Regions from separate parts of the Vibrio sp. C8 genome, predicted to be linked through region 1. Evidence: predicted binding sites of a transcription regulator. Region 1 holds the regulator's gene; the other holds the start of a gene.
The links. The regulator CRP, encoded in region 1, controls carbon source genes, mostly activating them, when cyclic AMP is high. The targets are predictions, from matches to a motif close to TGTGANNNNNNTCACA.
Positions count from the first base shown of each region.

Region 2: a site for CRP is predicted at 2,834-2,849, ahead of ACRQQK_RS13000 (glycogen/starch/alpha-glucan phosphorylase). Genes of this name have one in related genera too.

Region 1 is NZ_JBPAOE010000033.1:110,511-125,418, forward strand. Features, by position in the region: gene ACRQQK_RS14785 (hydrolase) at 1-321, shown strand, start outside; gene ACRQQK_RS14790 (YheU family protein) at 416-625, shown strand; gene ACRQQK_RS14795 (phosphoribulokinase) at 721-1,590, shown strand; gene crp (cAMP-activated global transcriptional regulator CRP) at 1,834-2,466, shown strand; gene ACRQQK_RS14805 (2-oxoadipate dioxygenase/decarboxylase family protein) at 2,570-3,373, opposite strand; gene astD (succinylglutamate-semialdehyde dehydrogenase) at 3,525-4,982, opposite strand; gene astA (arginine N-succinyltransferase) at 5,003-6,022, opposite strand; gene ACRQQK_RS14820 (aspartate aminotransferase family protein) at 6,107-7,318, opposite strand; gene ACRQQK_RS14825 (aminodeoxychorismate/anthranilate synthase component II) at 7,820-8,398, opposite strand; gene ACRQQK_RS14830 (NAD(P)/FAD-dependent oxidoreductase) at 8,591-9,865, shown strand; gene trpS (tryptophan--tRNA ligase) at 9,945-10,964, opposite strand; gene ACRQQK_RS14840 (phosphoglycolate phosphatase) at 11,101-11,781, opposite strand; gene rpe (ribulose-phosphate 3-epimerase) at 11,817-12,491, opposite strand; gene ACRQQK_RS14850 (Dam family site-specific DNA-(adenine-N6)-methyltransferase) at 12,677-13,498, opposite strand; gene ACRQQK_RS14855 (AAA family ATPase) at 13,569-14,908, opposite strand, start outside.
Region 2 is NZ_JBPAOE010000022.1:370,391-375,408, forward strand. Features, by position in the region: gene malQ (4-alpha-glucanotransferase) at 1-89, opposite strand, end outside; gene ACRQQK_RS13000 (glycogen/starch/alpha-glucan phosphorylase) at 246-2,699, opposite strand; gene malT (HTH-type transcriptional regulator MalT) at 3,231-5,018, shown strand, end outside.

The DNA.
Region 1 (14,908 bases):
ACTCACCTCAGTGATTTCGATGACCTAATCACAGCACCACTGCATGGATTTAAAAACTCGCAAGACTACTACGAGAAATGCTCTGGCATTAACAAACTACAGCAAATTAAAGTACCCACTCAGATCATTCACGCTAAAGACGACCCATTTATGAATGATTCTGTGATTCCCAAATTTATCCTACCTGACAACATCGACTATCGCTTGTTTGAACAAGGCGGACACGTTGGCTTTGTATCCGGAAGCATCCTAAAACCAGAATTTTGGTTGGAAAAAGCGTTGCCTGCTTATTATGAAAGCTTGAAAGACGCTCAAGATTAAGCATGCGCCAGCAATGAAGAAATTCACACGCCAGTTAATAGACTGGCATGCGTTATATTAACGAAACTACATTAAGTAGAATTACGAGCAAGTTATGATTGTACCTTGGCAAGATATTGCACCAGAAACATTGGAAAACCTCATCACTGAATTCGTGCTCAGAGAAGGCACAGATTATGGTGAAGTTGAAGTTTCTCTGGCGCATAAAATCGACCAAATCAAAGCATTACTAAGAAGCGGTGATGCGATGATTGTTTATTCTGAATTACACGAAAGTGTTGATATCAAAGTTAATAATCGATAATCAGTGACAATTGAGATTCCATGTTATAGTGGCTTCAACTTGGGCGATGATGATATTTCAGCGCCTTATTTTAGGATTTTTAGACAAGGTTAGTCATGTCAGCAAAACACCCAATTATTGCCGTAACCGGTTCATCAGGTGCAGGCACTACTACAACGTCAGAAGCATTCCGTAAAATGTTCAATATGATGAGTGTTAAACCCGCTTGGGTTGAAGGTGATAGCTTTCACCGTTTCACTCGTCCAGAAATGGATATTGAAATCCGCAAGGCCCGAGAGCAGGGTCGTCATATCAGCTACTTCGGTCCAGAAGCCAACGACTTTGGCGCTTTGAGCGAATTTTTCCGTCAATACGGAAAAGCAGGTACAGGCCAAATCCGACGCTATCTGCATACCTTTGACGAGGCAGTTCCCTACAATCAAATGCCCGGAACATTTACTCCATGGCAAGAGCTTCCAACCAGTACAGACGTACTCTTCTATGAAGGGTTACATGGCGGTGTGGTAGATGGTGAGGTTAATGTGGCGCAGCATGTCGATTTCCTGATTGGCATGGTACCTATTGTTAACCTTGAATGGATTCAAAAGTACGTCCGTGATACTCGCGATCGGGGACACTCGCGCGAAGCCGTGATGGATTCTATCGTCCGCTCAATGGATGACTATCTCAATTACATCACACCACAATTTTCACGCACGCATATTAACTTTCAACGAGTTCCAACTGTAGACACATCCAACCCACTGAATGCCAAAGGCATCCCTAGTCTGGACGAAAGTTTTGTAGTCATTCGCCTACGTGGCATTAAAAATGTCGACTTCCCATATCTACTTGCAATGATCGATGGCTCTTTTATGTCCCGCCATAACACCATTGTGGTTCCGGGAGGAAAAATGAGTTTTGCTATGGAATTAATCGTAAGACCAATCCTACAGCAACTTATTGAAACGGGGAAAATTGGCTAATCGAAACAAGGTTTATGCGTTTAGTTCCGATACCGTGACCATGTGCACATTTTTGCGTAAAAAATCAAGGTATGGACACGATTAAAATCAAGAAAATGTCGCTGAAAAAGGATACTATTCTTAACCGAAACACAAGATAGCTTGCAGCGACCATAAAGTCCTCTTATTCTAGTAAACCTATTTTAAGCTTTGCTAAATAATATGGATAGCAGCAAGCGTACCCTGCAGAGGAAGTGAGATATTATGGTTCTAGGTAAACCTCAAACCGACCCAACATTAGAGTGGTTTCTTTCACATTGTCACATTCATAAGTACCCTTCAAAAAGCACGCTGATTCACGCGGGCGAGAAAGCAGAAACTTTGTACTACATTGTTAAAGGTTCTGTTGCGGTACTGATTAAAGATGAAGAAGGAAAGGAAATGATCCTTTCTTACCTAAACCAAGGTGATTTCATCGGTGAACTTGGCTTGTTTGAAGAAGGTCAAGAGCGTACAGCATGGGTTCGAGCTAAATCTCCATGTGAAGTTGCAGAGATTTCATTTAAGAAGTTCCGCCAGCTTATCCAAGTTAACCCAGATATTTTAATGCGTCTTTCTGGTCAAATGGCTCGTCGTCTACAAGTAACAAGCCAGAAAGTTGGTGACCTTGCGTTCCTAGACGTAACAGGCCGCATTGCACAAACGCTTCTTAACCTAGCGAAACAGCCTGACGCAATGACTCACCCAGACGGCATGCAGATCAAGATTACTCGTCAAGAAATCGGTCAAATCGTTGGCTGTTCTCGTGAGACAGTAGGTCGTATTCTGAAGATGCTTGAAGAGCAGAACCTAATTTCAGCTCACGGTAAGACTATCGTTGTGTACGGAACTCGTTAATAGCTAACGCTATTACACAAAATTCAAAAGCCACCTTCTGGTGGCTTTTCTTTTTGCGGCTCTATTAACGAATGCATAAAGCTCGGTAAGTTATCTCTCTCTACTAAGCAAGAGATTTACTATCGGTACTCTCGAAAATCTTATCTGCAGATGCAGCTACGAAGCCTGTATATAGCTCTCCGTTTGCCATTGGATAACGCTTAGCAAACTCGTAGAAGCCACCAGGTACCGTTTCAGTACCATCACTGAATACTACTGGAACTTTATCTGCCATAGTTGAAGACTGCTCAAGCAGTACTTCTGGTGTTCCTTTCACTTCACCGCCCGATTCATTGATAGTAAAACCTGCGCCACGTAAATGGTCATTCACTTGTTTTACTTCTGTAAATGCCTTGAGCTGGTTTACGTTAACCGTAAAGTGGTTCGCTCCATAACCATGGGCCGCTAACCAAGAAGCGTACTCGCTCTCTTCTGCTAGCAACTGGTAATCAGCAAAGCTAATGTCCCACAAACGACCACCATAAAGGAATGCATCACCTTCGAGCTTAGTTGCATCGACTTGCTCAACCAACTTCGCAACGATCTCTTGTAGCTGTGGTGAACACTCTTCAACTTTCAGTTCACTGATGAATACTTTTGGCTGAAGAGGATCCGGATGTTCAAAGTGTTTTGCAACCAGTTTTTTGCTTTCAAAAACATAGTCACCACAATCTTTGTATCCGAGGGCTAAGAAAGGTTTTGCTAACGTCGCCAAACCTAGCGGCGCAACATTAAATGTGCGCAAAGCAATATGGTCATTGATTAGCGCTTCACCTTCTTCTAACAGGCGATGAACTTTATCTGCAGAAGGGCAAAGGCGAGTGATGTAATCATTCCACAATGATTGAAACAGAACTTCTGGTGTCATATTGCCTCCTTGGCTTCATGAACACGACGTATTGGATTGGAAAAAGAGGTTACATAAAGCAGATTACTACTGTTTATCGAGTTTAAGTCGTTATTGATTTTCAGTTTTAGACAAACAGGCTTCACCTTTCGATGAAGCCTGAATAACTTTGTTATAGCTCAACACCTGGGCTTAGTGTCGCCGGAAGCTCGGTTGCAGAACCTTCCATCGACGCCATTGGGTATGCACAGTAGTCCGCAGCGTAGAATGCACTTGGACGTAAGTTACCCGAAGCACCTGGACCACCAAATGGAGCATCACCACTTGCACCCGTTAGCTGACGGTTACGGTTCACGATACCGGCACGAATATGGTCAACAAAGTATTCCCACTCCGCATCTTCTGTTGTCACTAAGCCAGCAGAGAGACCAAAGCGAGTATCGTTAGCCAGCTCAACCGCTTGCTCTAGAGTTTGGTAGCGCACCAATTGCAGTAGTGGGCCGAAGTACTCTTCATCAGGAAGCTCTGCGATAGCAGTAACATCAACAATACCCGGAGATACAAATGCAGCACCTTTACTTTGCGCTTCAACAAGGCTGTTACCGCCTAAAGATTGTAGGTTGGCTTGGGCATTAAGAATGAAGTCCGCCGCCGCTTTAGAGATTTGAGGCCCCATAAATGGTGCTGGCTCAGCAAATGGCTGATCCATGCGCAGCTTCTTCGTCGCTTCAACTAAGCGAGCAACCAGTTCATCACCTTTCGCACCAACAGGAACGTACAGACGGCGTGCACAAGTACAACGTTGACCAGCACTGATAAATGCAGACTGAATAATGGTGTAAACCGTTGCGTTCAAATCACCAAAGTTCTCAGAAATCACCATTGGGTTATTGCCACCCATTTCTAGCGCCAGCATCTTGTCTGGCTGGCCAGCAAACTGGCGATGAAGAATGTGGCCCGTGTTGGCACTACCCGTAAACAATAGACCATCAATCCCTTTAGACTGAGCCAGAGCAATACCTGTCTCTTTGCCGCCCTGAACTAGGTTGATAACGCCTGCTGGTAGACCAGCGGCTTCCCAGAGCTTCATAGTGACTTCTGCCGTCCATGGTGTTTGCTCTGACGGTTTGAACACAACGGTATTACCCGCAAGAAGAGCAGGAACAATGTGCCCATTCGGTAAGTGGCCTGGGAAGTTGTAAGGACCAAACACGGCCATAACACCCAGTGGGCGGTGACGAAGTACAATTTGGTTGCCCGAAGCTTCACGCACGGTTTCACCAGTGCGGTCATGGTACGCACGAATAGAGATAGCAATTTTACCGGCCATCGCTGCCGCTTCAGTGCGAGTTTCCCAAATAGGTTTACCCGTTTCTTTCGCGATCACTTCTGCAATTTGCTCGCTGTTCTCTTTAATTTTTTCAGCAAAAGCGACAACCACTTTTTCACGCTCTGCGTAAGGCAGTTTTTTCCAGCTAACAAATGCATTGCGAGCAGAAACAACGGCTTCTTCTACTTGCTCTTGTGTTGCACTTTGACCTTTCCAAATGACCTCATTGTTATAAGGGCTTAAAGATGAAAGTATTTCACCTTTGCCTTCTAACCATTGTCCTGCGATCCACTGAGTCATGATGTGTTCCTTAAATACTTTTACTGAGCCAAAATTCGAATAAAGTCGCCATTATCTACTTTTAGTGCATTCGCTACTTTTGGAGAGATAATTGCGCTGCCGTTTTCACGGTTGAATGCTGCTTTTGCGGCGGTCGCTCGAAAGTTTTCAAACGATGTATTACAGATTAAAAAGTCTTGCGAGCTTGAGTGTTCAGCAATAATGACTTTCACTCGAACTGAGTTGCGTACTGAATCGATATTGTTGATATCACACTCCACGCTTGGGCCCGCATCAAAGATGTCGACATAATTGCGACAGGTAAACCCTTCCTTCTCCAGTAACTTAAGAGCAGGTCGTGTCTTTTCATGCACCTGACCAATTACTTGCTGTGCTTCTTTGCTGAGCAAGTTGATATATATCGGCAGCTTAGGCATCAAATCGGCAATAAAGCCTTTCTTGCCAATGCCAGTAAGATAATCAGCCATGGTGAAATCAATTGAGAAAAAATGTTCTTGCAGCCATTGCCAAAATGGTGAGTTGCCATCTTCATCCGAGACGCCACGCATCTCAGCAAAAATGGTCTTAGAGAATCGATGTGGGTGTTCAGCCATCATCAAAAATCGGCATTTAGACATTAGTCTGCCGTTGAGACCTTGACGAAATTCAGGGCGCAAAAACAGTGTGCAGATCTCCGAACAACCAGTGTAGTTATTACCAAAAGTCAGTAACTTAACCACATTGTTTACATTCAGCTTTGGTGATGAGTGCACTATGGTGCTGATGTGATAGGAATAAAACGGAACATCCCAACCGACAGCGGCTTCAATTCCTGTTGTGCCAGCCACTTCACCCGTTTCTGAATCAAAACCGACCATCAAGTAACCTTCATCCGATGGTGAAGTAACATCTGGTTTAGTAAAGCTGTATTCAGAGTGTTTTATACGGTTGGTTAACAGTTCTTCGTTAACCGGTAATGAAGTGAAACCATGACCAGATTCAACAGCACAGGTGTGCAACGCGTCGTAATCCGACATAGCAATTGGGCGAACAACTAGCATCAATACTTCCCTCCAGATGCATTTGGGGCCTAATCATTAGGCCCCAGTAGGCTCACAAAATAGAGTGAGCCTAATAGCTTAGTTTTACATAAGTGATGCGATTGCTTTATCCAAACGCGCTAAGCCTTCTTCAATTTCTTCTTTTTCGATAATGAGTGATGGTGTCATACGTACCACGTTTGCACCTGCCATCAGAATCATCAGACCTTCTTTACCAGCGGCAACAAGAATGTCACGCGCACGTCCTTGCCACTCTTCAGTCAGAGCTGCACCAAGCAGTAAACCTTTACCACGGACTTCAGAGAACACATTGTATTTCGCATTGATCTTCTCTAAACCTTCACGGAAAAGAGCTTCACGCTCGATAACACCCGCTAGAGTTTCAGGCTGGCTAATAATGTCTACAACTGCTTCTGCTACTGCGCAAGCCAATGGGTTGCCACCGTAGGTAGAACCGTGTGTACCTGGTTTCAAGTGCTCTGCCAGTTCAGTGGTCGTTAGCATTGCGCCGATAGGAAAACCACCGCCTAGAGACTTAGCAGTGCTCAAAATATCAGGAGTAATGCCTAGTCCTTGATAAGCGAAAAAGTGACCAGTACGACCGTTGCCCGTTTGAACTTCATCGAAAATCAGTAGCGCATTGTGCTTATCACACAATTCACGAACAGTTTGAATGAACTCAGGTGTTGGAGAGACAATACCGCCTTCACCTTGGAGTGGCTCGATCATCACAGCACAAGTACGATCGGAAATGTGTGCACGCAACGCTTCAACGTTGTTGTACTCAAGGTGAGTAATATCACCCGGTTTTGGACCAAAGCCATCAGAGTAAGCCGCTTGGCCACCGACAGTAACGGTAAAGAAAGTACGACCGTGGAAACCTTGTTTAAAGGCGATGATTTCAGATTTTTCAGGGCCGAATTTATCTGCAGCATAACGACGAGCTAGTTTTAGGGCTGCTTCGTTTGCTTCTGCACCAGAGTTTGAAAAGAACACTTTTTCTGCAAAGCTGACTTGTGTCAGTTTCTTTGCCAAACGCAATGCAGGTTCATTTGTCATAACGTTACTTAGGTGCCAAAGCTTGTTGCCTTGCTCAGTCAACGCTTGAACCAACGCAGGATGACAATGACCTAAACAACTCACAGCGATACCACCAGCAAAGTCAATGTACTCTTTACCTTGTTGGTCCCATACTCGTGAGCCTTGTCCCTTAACCGGGATGAATTCCATCGGGTTGTAACAAGGTACCATTACCTCATCAAACAGACCGCGTTCTACATTAATTTCAGTTGTCATTGTTCGTCCCTTATCGATACCGCATGCTTTGTAGATCGTCGACCTAACTACAAAAGTATAAGCTTGAAATTTTGTATTGCATTTCAGTTAATGCAGCATTGTATTTACAAATTATTAACTATTTCAATAGTGATTTATCCTTTACCAGCCTTTTTCTGGCTAATAAATGACATCACCGTTGAGTATTTATGCAACAAGCCATCGCTTTTATGAAGTATTTTCTTTGTTTCGTCACAAAATAATTGCTAGGAACCTATATGAGATAAGGCATTTAACTAAATCAAGATGAAATATCACGAATAAAATTTCATCAGAAATAAATCGTAATTTTGATATTAAGAAAATGAAGAATAGTGATCGAGGTCAGGAAAAGTTTACTTATTTGCTACCAAAAATTTGTACAACAGCAGTAATTGCTCCAGATATAACTATTGCCCAGTAATTAGACCTGAGAAATACCCTCAATCTGCGACAAATAGTTTCACTTGCCAGTATCAGGTTCTAGCGACGCAGGAAATTGGCAAGTAGCTCGTGGCCCTGCTCTGTCTTGATCGATTCAGGATGAAACTGAACTGCATCAATCGGTAAGTGCTTATGCTGATAGCCCATGATTTCATCCAAACTACCGTCAGGTAGCTCAGTCCATGCGGTTAATTCTAAACATTCTGGTAAAGAATCTGTTTTCACGACCAAAGAGTGATAACGAGTAACGGTAAGAGGATTATTCAAACCGGCGAAGACACTTTTACCCGTATGTTTAATCGGGGAGGTTTTCCCATGCATCACTTGACGAGCACGAACCACTTCACCACCAAAAACCTGTGCTATCGCTTGGTGCCCAAGACAAACACCCAGTATCGGTAATTTTCCAGCAAAGTATTCAATCGCTTTTAAAGAGATGCCAGCTTCATTTGGCGTACAAGGCCCTGGAGAGATAACAAGATGGGTAGGTTTCAAAGCTTCAATTTGTTCTAAGGTAATCTCATCATTGCGTACAACTTTCACGTCAGCACCAAGCTCGCAGAAATATTGGTACAAGTTATAGGTAAAAGAGTCGTAGTTATCGATGATGAGTAGCATAAGCCCAGATATCTGTTGCAATGAAAACACCCCGCATTCTACGAATCCATTGCTAAGATTCAATCAATAAGTTTACTCCTGTTACATGAAGAATCGCTCTCTGCGCACACTTTTTGAACAATTCCACTCTCTCTCAATATTAATTAGCTAACATTAAATTAGATAAATCTAATTAAATGAAGGAGCGAGAGCATGAAAAGGACAATAGTTATCGGTGCTGGTTTAGGCGGTATGTCAATCGTGTATGAACTGAGGCAAAAGTTGCCCAAAGACCATGAAGTTATGATCATTAATGAAAGTGAAGAGTTTCACTTTATTCCATCAAACCCTTGGGTTGCGTTAGGCGAAAGAAAAAAAGAACAGGTCGTACTCGATCTCAGACCTTATGTGGATAAATTCAATATCCCATTCAATACCTCTGGGGTTGCAGAGATCTTACCGAAAGTGAAACGCTTAATCACAGGTGACGGTAATGAATACAGCTATGACTATCTGGCTATTTGTACTGGGCCTAAGTTGGCATTCGAAGCCGTAACAGGTGCCGGACCGGACAACGGATTTACTCATTCGATCTGTACTGTCGACCATGCTGTGAAATCACATCAGGCATTAGAAGAGTTGGTTAAAAATCCCGGCCCTGTACTTGTTGGTGCATTACAAGGGGCAAGCTGCTTCGGCCCTGCATACGAATACATTCTTTCATTGGAAACTCATCTGCGTAAGCTCAAAGTCAGAGATCAAATACCCATTACCTTTGTGACCAGCGAACCTTATATTGGTCATATGGGATTGGGTGGTGTCGGTGACTCAAAAGCGCTTATGGAGCATGAGTTCCGTGAACGCGGAATCAAATGGATATGTAACTCTAGGGTCAAAGAATTTGAATCGGGTATGGCACATATCGAAGAACTCAACCGCAAAGGCGAAGTGGATTTCGAGCATAACCTCCCCTTCTCCATGGCGATGTTCTTACCTCCATTTAAAGGTTCTCCAGCTATAGCGGCTGTTCCTGAACTGTGTAATCCGAAAGGTTTCGTTATTACGGATCAATTCCAGCGCAGCCCTGTTTACCCTGAGATATTTGCCGCTGGTGTTTGCGTTGCGATTCCACCATTGGAAGAAACGCCCGTGCCAGTGGGCGCGCCAAAGACCGGTTTTATGATTGAATCGATGACCACAGCCATTGTCGAAAACATTCTTAGCCTAGAACGAGGCGAAGAAATGCATACCAAACCTACGTTGAATGCTCTGTGTTTGGCAGACATGGGCGATAAAGGCGCTGCGTTCATTGCTCTTCCACAGAACCCTCCGCGTAATACCAACTGGACCTCAATGGGACAATGGGTACACATTGCGAAAATTGCTTATGAGAAATACTTCCTCTACAAAGTTAAAAAAGGCACCAGCGAGCCTATTTATGAGAAGTACATTCTCAAAGCCGCCGGAATTACTCGAACTAAAGAGTAATCCAGATACGTCAGATACAACAAAGGCCAGCAAATGCTGGCCTTCTGATATTGAAACCGATTATCGGTGCAACATGAAATTAGTATGGGCGCGCAACGAAACCAACAGCTTCGTAAACTTGCTTCAGCGTTTGTAGTGCACGAGCCGACGCCTTTTCCGCGCCATCACGCATAACACTGTTTAAGTATTCGCGATCGTTACGGATACGTGCATATTCCGACTGCACAGGTTCAAGCATAGCAACCAAAGCTTCGCCGACATCTTTCTTAAACGGACCGTACATTTCAACGCCTGCATACTCTGCTTCAATCTCAGCAAAAGTTTTACCTGTTGCTGCAGAGTACAAGCCCATAAGGTTAGAAATACCCGCTTTGTTCTGCACATCGTGTGCAATACGTGGCGGTGTTTCTGTATCGGTTTGTGCTTTGTTGATCTTCTTGATGATCGACTTAGGGTCTTCCAGCAGAGTAATTACGTTTTTACGGTTATCGTCTGATTTAGACATTTTCTTCGTCGCATCCTGCAAGCTCATCACACGTGCATTGACCGTTGGGATGTAAGGCTCTGGTACTGTGAAGATTGGCGCTTCTGGCGAATAGATGTTGTTAAAACGCGTTGCAATATCACGCGCCAACTCTAAGTGTTGTTTCTGATCACTGCCTACCGGCACTTGATGCGCACCATATAGCAGAATGTCCGCAGCCATAAGCACTGGGTAATTAAATAGACCAGCGTTCACATCGTTAGCGTAACGTGCTGATTTGTCTTTAAACTGAGTCATACGACTCAGCTCACCCATTTGAGTGTAGCAGTTCAATACCCAACCAAGTTGAGCATGCTCCGGTACGTGAGACTGAACAAAAAGCGTGCTCTTCTTCGGATCAACACCAACTGCCAAACAAATCGCCAACGCGTCCAGAGTTGCTTCATGCAGTGCTTTAGGATCTTGGCGAACCGTAATTGCATGTAAATCAACAACGCAGTATTGGCAATCATAGTCATCTTGCATTTGTTGCCATTGACGTAGAGCACCCAAGTAGTTACCGATACTTAGTTCGCCGGATGGCTGAACACCACTCAATACGATGGGTTTGCTCATGGGTATGATTTCCTTGTTACTAATAAGAATAAAGGTCTAACAATCTAATGCGCTGATTCGGTCTATGCCCGATTATTTCAGCGCGATTTAGCAGTGTACTCATTAACGAGTATTTTTCTAGTTTAGAAAATGGTTTTTATGCTGAAACTGCAACGATATCGAGTAATTGTGCAATATCATCAGCGACAAAATCTGGCTTAGCATTCGCAATCGGCTCACCGTGGTTGTAACCGTAAGTTAAACCAAATGAAGCACAGCCCGCGTTTTTCGCCGCTAGAATGTCGTTCTTAGAGTCGCCTACCATCAGCATTTGGCGAGCATCAACTTGGTGCTTTTCCAAAAGCCAGTTTAAAGCCATAGGGTCAGGCTTTTTATTTGGGAAAGTGTCACCGCCTATCACGTCAGTAAAGTACTGAGCAATGTTGTGTTGTTCCAGAACATGAGGAACAAACTTTGATGGTTTATTGGTAACCAACGCCAAAGTGAAACCTGCTTGATGCAAAGACGCCAAAGTCTCTTTTACATTGCTGTAAAGGTGACTTAGCTTGTGCCCTGTTTTTTCGTAAAAATCATCAAATAGCTCACGAGCTTTTGCATGTACATCTTTATCCAATTCAGGATCGATCACTAGGCTGCGGCTCAGAGTTCTGCCGATAAGAATATCAGCTCCGTTGCCAACGTAATCTCTCACTTCAACTTCAGTGACACCAGGGTAACCTAACGCTTGTGCAGCTTGGTCTGCTGCAACGGCTAAATCTGGAACGCTATCTAATAAAGTGCCATCTAAATCAAAAGCTATCAGCTTAATTTGGTTCACTATCTACTTCCCTAACTTTCTCTTTGTATTAATAATTATTTTTCAACACGAGCCAGTTCAGCGCGCATGTCATCAATGACTGCTTTGTAATCTGGTTGGTCAAAAATAGCTGAGCCAGCAACAAACATATCTGCGCCTGCTTCAGCGATTTCACGAATGTTATCCACTTTCACGCCACCATCCACTTCTAGGCGAATGTCACGGCCACTTTCATCAATCAACTTACGCACCGCGCGCAGTTTATCCAAAGTATGAGGAATGAATGACTGGCCGCCAAAACCAGGGTTTACTGACATGAGCAGAATCATATCCACTTTATCCATCAGGTAATCCAAGTGGCTTAACGATGTCGCAGGGTTTAGAACCACGCCCGCTTTACAGCCGTGTTCTTTAATCAGTTGCAGTGTACGGTCAACGTGCTCTGAAGCTTCCACATGAAAAGTAATCATCGATGCGCCCGCTTTAGCAAAATCAGGGATGATGCGGTCGACTGGCTTCACCATCAAATGCACGTCGATTGGCGCGGTAATGCCATAGTCACGCAGAGCTTTACAAATCGGAGCACCAAAAGTCAGGTTAGGTACATAGTGATTATCCATCACATCAAAGTGCACAACGTCAGCACCCGCTGCGAGTGCTTTTTCGACATCTTCTCCCAGACGAGCTAAATCTGCGGAAAGAATGGATGGAGCAATGAGAAAATCGTTCATACCTGACCTCTTAGGCTTATTGAATGGAAGCTGAACACAATGTGTGCGTCATTCTACCTAAGGGAGGCTGGAGATCCTAGCGTTAAGGTTTTTTCGTTTATCGAAGAAGAGATGTATCAGGAAGAGACTTAAGGAAGAATCGTCTAAGGAAATCTTCCCTTGCTTTTAACAGCGAATTACGACCGTTAAGAACCCGCTTTGAACAGAGCCAGCAGCTCGTCCACTTTGTTACGTCCAGAACCGTTGCGGCTAATGGTACGCTTCACTTTAACTACATTTAGCTGGGCACCGTGGTACAAACGGCGAGTCAAAATTGTATCGTGGTTAGAAATCAAGACTGGAATATTACGTTCTGTCGCGGTTTTCTCAGCGATATCCGCCAAAGCAGCCTGGTCATCTAACGTAAAACCGGCACCTGAATAAGAGGTGAAATTCGCCGTGTTTGATAATGGTGCATATGGTGGATCGCAATAAATCACACTGTTGCTAGCAGCTTTACGAAATGTCTCTTCGTAGCCTGCACAGATAAAGGTGGCTCTCTGCGCTTTCTGAGCAAAGAACTCCAGTTCTGATTCAGGGAAATAAGGCTTTTTATATGAACCAAATGGGACGTTGAATCCGCCTTTTTTGTTGTAACGGCAAAGACCGTTAAAACCAAAACGATTCATATATAAGAATGCCAGTGAACGATAAAGAACATCATCAGTACGATTAAACTGTGAACGAACATCGAGATAGAACTCTTTGCGATTATTCTCAGCCACAAACCAACGTTTGGCTTCTGAAATGTAGTACTGTGGATTCTCTTTCAACAGATTGTAGAGATTAACCAAGTCTGGGTTGATATCTGCCAACAGATAGTGCTTATACTCTGTGTTCAAGAATATAGAACCAGCACCAACAAATGGTTCGACCAACTCTTCAGCAGATGGTAAGTGGCGTTGTATGTCTTCGACTAGGCCATATTTACCACCAGCCCATTTCAGAAAGGCACGCTGCTTTTTCATCTACTGCTCTAATTCTTTACCACAAAAATAAGGCTGCGAAATGTAACACATTTTATCAATGAGCTCAGGTTTATTTCGCACGATCTATCTCTCTATGCACTTGGCTTAAAGATTTTGCCCAAGGACCAAGTTGTTGCAAAGGTTTCGACAAGGTTTCCACCGCATCTCTTGCCAACTGGATGGTTGGATAGTTGCTGTAAGTAATGATGTACCATTCCACATCATTTCTTAATGTCGGGTAAACATTGACTTTGCCTTGTAGCTGGTACTGATTGATAAAGCGCTGCGCATCAGGAAGTGAATTTACCGCAGCCAATTGCAAAGTATAGCTACGAGGAGACATCGCTTTGAGCTCTTCACGTGCAAACGAGAAGGTAATTTTCACTTCAGGTGGAATCTCTGCTGCGGGTGCGACTTGAGACTCAGTTGGTTTAGGCTGTTCAATATCCACTGTCTGTGATGGTGTTGCAGCCTCAGTCGCTTGAGAGACAGAAGTTTGAGGAACCGCACTTTCTTCCACCAGATTATCAATCTTAGAGGTATCGACGTTTTCTGGTTTGCCTTCTAACAGCGCATCAACAACGTCAGAAGTAATCACAACACGTTGCTGGTCACTGTCTGACATACCAACGCCTTCTTTTACTTCGACGACATCAGGCGGTAGTGCAGAAGAATCATCGGTAACACCATTGCTTACTTGAGTTAATGTGTTGGGGTCTACCACTGCGTTGCTTGTGTCCGCATTTTGACTATCTTCATTCAGCGTAGGAATAACGGTTTGTTCTTTTGACAGTGTCATTTGCTGCGCTTTGTCGTCTGGAGAAGGTTGTGACAACCACCACCAGTAGCCACCGCCAATCAATAAAATCAGTGCCAGTACCAGCAGCGCCGCTTTCATTGGCGAGCCAATGATTGAACGAATCACAATACGTTTTTCCATTTTTTGTTCTCCCAGCGCCATTATCTCTCCCGGTAAGTTTTTCACTTTTTTATAAGCAGCTCTTACACGGCGTTCATATTCATCATCAACATAACGCATCACTCGTTGTTCAAACAAGCGATCTGCTTCGTCACGGCTTAAAAGTTCAACTTCTAAATCAACAGGTTTGTGTTCCTGTCCGTAGCTTAAACGCGTTAGAACGGCATCTAAACCGGTAGACTGCGCAAACAAGACGACGTTCACTGTCCATAATGGATTGGTTTGAGATTCTAAGATCCACATCCACAATTCAGAAACTAAAGTTTCAGATAACAGGTGAGCATCATCGATCACAACCACGATATCGCATTGCGTCTGATCGAACAGGTGTGAAAAACTTTCGACAAGAGAGTCTTTTGGATTGAACAGAGATTCAGAGCTAAGCTGAGAGAGAATGGTAGTACGGCGTTGTTCGTCGTTTTGATTAGGAT
Region 2 (5,018 bases), on a different contig from region 1:
ACCTTTGCTTCATCGCCCCAAGCACTCACATAGCTGTCGGCAATTTTTGCCATCGCAGCGACTTGTTTTAATGCATTTTGTTCTTTCATCGCTCTCTCCGAAGGGACTGCATAATCCTTCAAATGTGTAGGGTGTGTGATTATTAATCTTTGTCGTTTTGACTTTTATTCATTCTGTAACATATGTTCGTTAAGCGTTATAAGCCATTCAGCCAAGGCTTTCGCCTTGGCTGTTTGGTTTTGCTATTAACGTTTCACTGTTTCAAGCTGCCAAATATTATTCACGTAATCGCGAATACTGCGATCTGAGCTGAACTTGCCCACCAATGCGGTGTTCAATATTGCTTTCTTCGCCCACCCCGCCTGATCACGGTACTGCTTATCCATATCTTCATGCGCTTTCACATACGATGCGAAATCTGCAAGAACAAGATAAGGGTCGCCACCATCAAGCAAGCTGTCGTAAGTAGCGCGAAGCTTCGCTGGCTCACCTGGAGTGAACTCATCTGACATCAACAGTTCCATTGAAGCTTTCAGTAATGGATCCGCATTGTAGTAGTCATAAGGGTTGTAACCGTTTGCTTTCATTGACTCTACGCCATCCACATCCAGACCGAAGATGTATATATTGTCATCACCCACTTCTTCACGAATCTCAACGTTTGCACCGTCCATCGTACCGATTGTTAGTGCACCGTTTAACGCCATCTTCATGTTGCCAGTACCTGATGCTTCTTTACCTGCGGTAGAGATTTGCTCAGACACGTCAGCAGCAGGGATGATGATCTCCGCCATGCTTACACGGTAATCAGGAATGAAGACCACTTTCAGTTTGTTACCGATACGTGGATCGTTATTCACTTTCTCTGCAATCTTGTTGATTGCGTAGATGATCTCTTTCGCTAGGTGGTAACCTGGCGCTGCTTTCGCTGCGAAGAACACCACACGAGGATGCACATCAAAAGATGGATCGTTGATGATGCGGTGGTACAGAGAAAGAATGTGCAGCATGTTTAGATGTTGACGTTTGTACTCATGCAGACGCTTGATTTGAACGTCAAAGATCGCATTGGTATCAAGTTCGATACCCATGTTCTCTTTTACCCAATCAGCTAGACGCTGTTTGTTCTCTTTCTTCACAGCCATAAACTTCTTCTGGAACTTCGCATCACCTGCGTACTGAGAAATCGACTCTAGTTGATCGAGATGTGCTGGCCACTGGTCACCAATTTTCTCAGTAATCAATGCAGACAGAGCTGGGTTACAGAATTTCAACCAACGACGAGGAGTAATACCGTTGGTAACATTCTGTAGACGACTCGGATACAACTCGTTGAACTCAGGGAACAGGTCACGTTTTACTAACTCTGAGTGCAGAGCGGCAACACCGTTTACAGCGTAAGAACCTACTACACAAAGGTTTGCCATACGCACCATGCGATGGAAGCCTTCTTCAATAATTGACAGTTTCTGTTGTTTAGAAACATCACCAGGCCATTTCGCACGAACTTCCTGCATAAAGCGATGGTTGATTTCGTAAATGATTTCCATATGACGAGGAAGTAGTCGCTGAATCAAAGACTCGCTCCAAGTTTCCAATGCTTCTGGCAACAAGGTGTGGTTGGTGTAAGCGAATGTCTTAGAACAGATGTTCCAAGCTGCTTCCCAAGATAGACCGCGCTCATCCACCAAAATACGCATCAATTCAGGAATTGCGATGGTTGGGTGAGTGTCGTTAAGCTGAATAGTCTCTTTCTTCGGTAAGTCTTCCAGCGTAAAACCAGCACCTTCATGACGACGAAGAATGTCACGTACCGATGCCGCACTGTGGAAGTACTGCTGCATCAGACGCAGTGTTTTACCTTTCTCATGGTTGTCGTTCGGGTAAAGCACTTTAGTAATGTTGCCCGCATCAATCAGTGAGTGCTGAGCTTCGAAGTAGTTACCGTTGTTAAAGCTCTCTAGTGAAAATGGTGCAATGGCACGACATTCCCAAAGGCGCAGTGGATAAACAGTATCGCTTTGGTAGCCCACAATTGGTAAATCCCAAGGCATCGCTTGCACTAACATGCCCGGAACCCATTTACGTACTTCTTTACCGTTTTCATGGGTCACTTCAACGTGGCCGTAGAAACCGATTTCTTGTTTCAGTTCAGGGCGTGCGATTTCCCAAGGGTAACCTTCGATACCACACCAAGCATCTGGCGCTTCTTTCTGATGACCTTGCTCAAAAGACTGTTTGAATAAGCCATATTCGTAGTGAAGACCGTAACCTACTGTTGGGTATTCTTGAGCAGCACATGAATCCATGAAACACGCAGCAAGACGACCAAGGCCACCGTTACCCAATGAAGGGTCGCGCTCTTCTTCCAACAAATCCGTTAAGTTTTGGCCTAATTCCGCCATCGCCTCAGAAACCTGTTCATAAAGGCCCATGCTAATCAAGTTATTACCTGTCAAACGACCAATCAGGAACTCAAGAGATAGGTAGTTCAAGCTTTTCGCATTGACGATACGTTCGTCTTGCTCTGTTTCAAGCATGTCGAACGTTGTTAATTCTGCTAGAGCATGACCCATAGCCAAATACCAAGAGCGGCTAGAAGCATGTTCAACTGTGGTCGCGTATGTCGCGGTAAGATTACGCTTTACGTTCGCTTGGAACGCTACTTTATCAAACGTTTTCTGTTGCGTAGGTTTCATCGAGAAATCTCTCTTATCAGTTCTAATTCATCTGTGCCATATCCTGCCCGTACAACAAAATGTAAACATCCTCCCAAGTTGTCATGAGTTTAGGAGGAGGAGTGAGGGCGTAGAGGGTGTAGCACTTAAGTCGGAGTGATCAATCTCTCATTGATTGTCCAATACTCGAGATTCTGAGTGATTGAGATCACAACGACTGCCTCAATAACCTTAGACGGGGTTTAAACAGCTAGGATATTCAAGCAGTGAACCTTTTGCTCATAATGTATACTTCGTCACACTAAAATTATCGTTTTTACTCAAATTACATAAAATTTCGTACAACCCACCAACCAAAAAATCGGATACCCCTAGAATTTTCTTGATCTAAATCACAAATTAGGGGCGTAGTCAGCTTAAGAATGTGAATAGTGCGAAATTCGAGAAAAGGATCAATAAACGTAGTGAAAAACTTCAAGTAACATCGTTGCCATAAAAGTGACAGAGATCTCTGTTTTCACCTCCTACTATTTGATCGAAGGGAAATCAAGAATGTGGATACCTTCTAAACTGACGCGCCCTGGGCGTCTACACAACGCCATTGTTCGCCCAAGAGTGCTGGACATTTTGCATAACGCCACTTGCTATAAGCTAGTGCTATTTCGCTCCCCTGCAGGCTATGGAAAAACCACCATGGCTGCTCAGTGGCTTGCCGATAAACCTCATGTTGGTTGGTACAGCATTGACGATAGTGACAATGATCCTTTCCGTTTCTTGAACTATTTTCTACAAGCGATCAATAAAGCAACGGATCAAAGTTGCCCGAATGCGCAAAAACTGGCGGAAAAGCGTCAGTTCTCTTCGATTCATTCACTGTTTAGTGAAGTGTTCACCGAAATGGCGCACTACCATCAAGAGTGCTATGTGGTGCTGGATGACTATCATCTTCTGTCTGATGACGAAATACATGAAGCGATGCGCTTTTTCATCAAACATATGCCAGACAACATGACCTTAGTGGTAACCAGCCGTGCAGCTCCACCTTTGGGCACGGCTAACCTTCGTGTACGCGATTTAATGATTGAAATTGGTAACGAACTGCTGGCATTCGACACCGAAGAAACCACCCGTTTCTTTAATCAGCGAGTTACCGACGGCGTAGACGACTCTACAGCAAACAGCTTACGTGATTACGTGGAAGGCTGGCCTTCAGCGTTGCAACTTATTGCGCTGCAAGCGCAATATCAAAAACGAACGCTGGAACAAAGCGTGGAGTCCGTTTCTCACTTCAATCACGCACATTTGTGGGATTACTTGGTTGAAGAAGTATTTGACCTTCTCGACAACGAAACTCGTCAATTCCTTATGCAGTGTTCAGTATTGGAACATTTCAACGATTCTTTAGTCACCGCACTGACCAAGCGTGACGATGCGTTAAGCATGATTGAATCGCTTAACCGTTTTGGCTTGTTTATCTACCCGTTAGAAGGCGAACACAACTGGTATCGCTTCCACAATTTGTTTGGTGAATTCCTTGCTCACCAGCGTCTAGCGCGCATTCCACAGCAAGAGCACGATTTACACCGCGAAGCTTCACTGGCTTGGTTAGAAATGTCTAACCCGCACCAAGCTTTGCGTCATGCCAAAATCGCTCAGGATACCGATTTACTCGCCACTATTTTAAGCAAACACGGCTGGAGCATGTTCAACCAAGGCGAATTGGAGATGTTGGAGTCTTCAATCAACCAGCTTTCTTCTAATCAGCTTTATAGCGAACCTAAGCTCTGCATGCTTCAAGCTTGGCTCGCTCAAAGTCAGCACAGATACAACGATGTCGGTGCCCTGCTTTCGAAAGCTGATGAAGAGATGGCAAAGCTTAATGTGGAATTGTCGAGCAAAGAGCAAGGTGAATTCAACGCATTACGCGCTCAGGTTGCGATTAACCAAAACGAGCCGGAAAAAGCTTTAGAGCTCGCTGAATTGGCGTTAAGCCAGCTCGATAACACCATCTATCGCAGCCGAATTGTAGCAACGTCCGTTGTGGGTGAAGTTAACCACGTATTAGGTCAACTCAGCCGTGCTCTACCTATGATGCAGCAGACCGAGAAATTGGCTCGCCAGTATCAGGTTTATCATCAGGCGCTTTGGGCATTATTGCAGCAAAGCGAGATTCTGATTGCTCAAGGTTATGTTCAAGCCGCTTATGAGGTTCAGGATAATGCATTCAAACTGATTGAAGAACATCAACTTCACCAGCTTCCGTTGCATGAATTTTTGTTACGAGTACGAGCACAAATTCTCTGGTGTTGGAACCGTTTGGATGAAGCCGAAGAGTGCGCC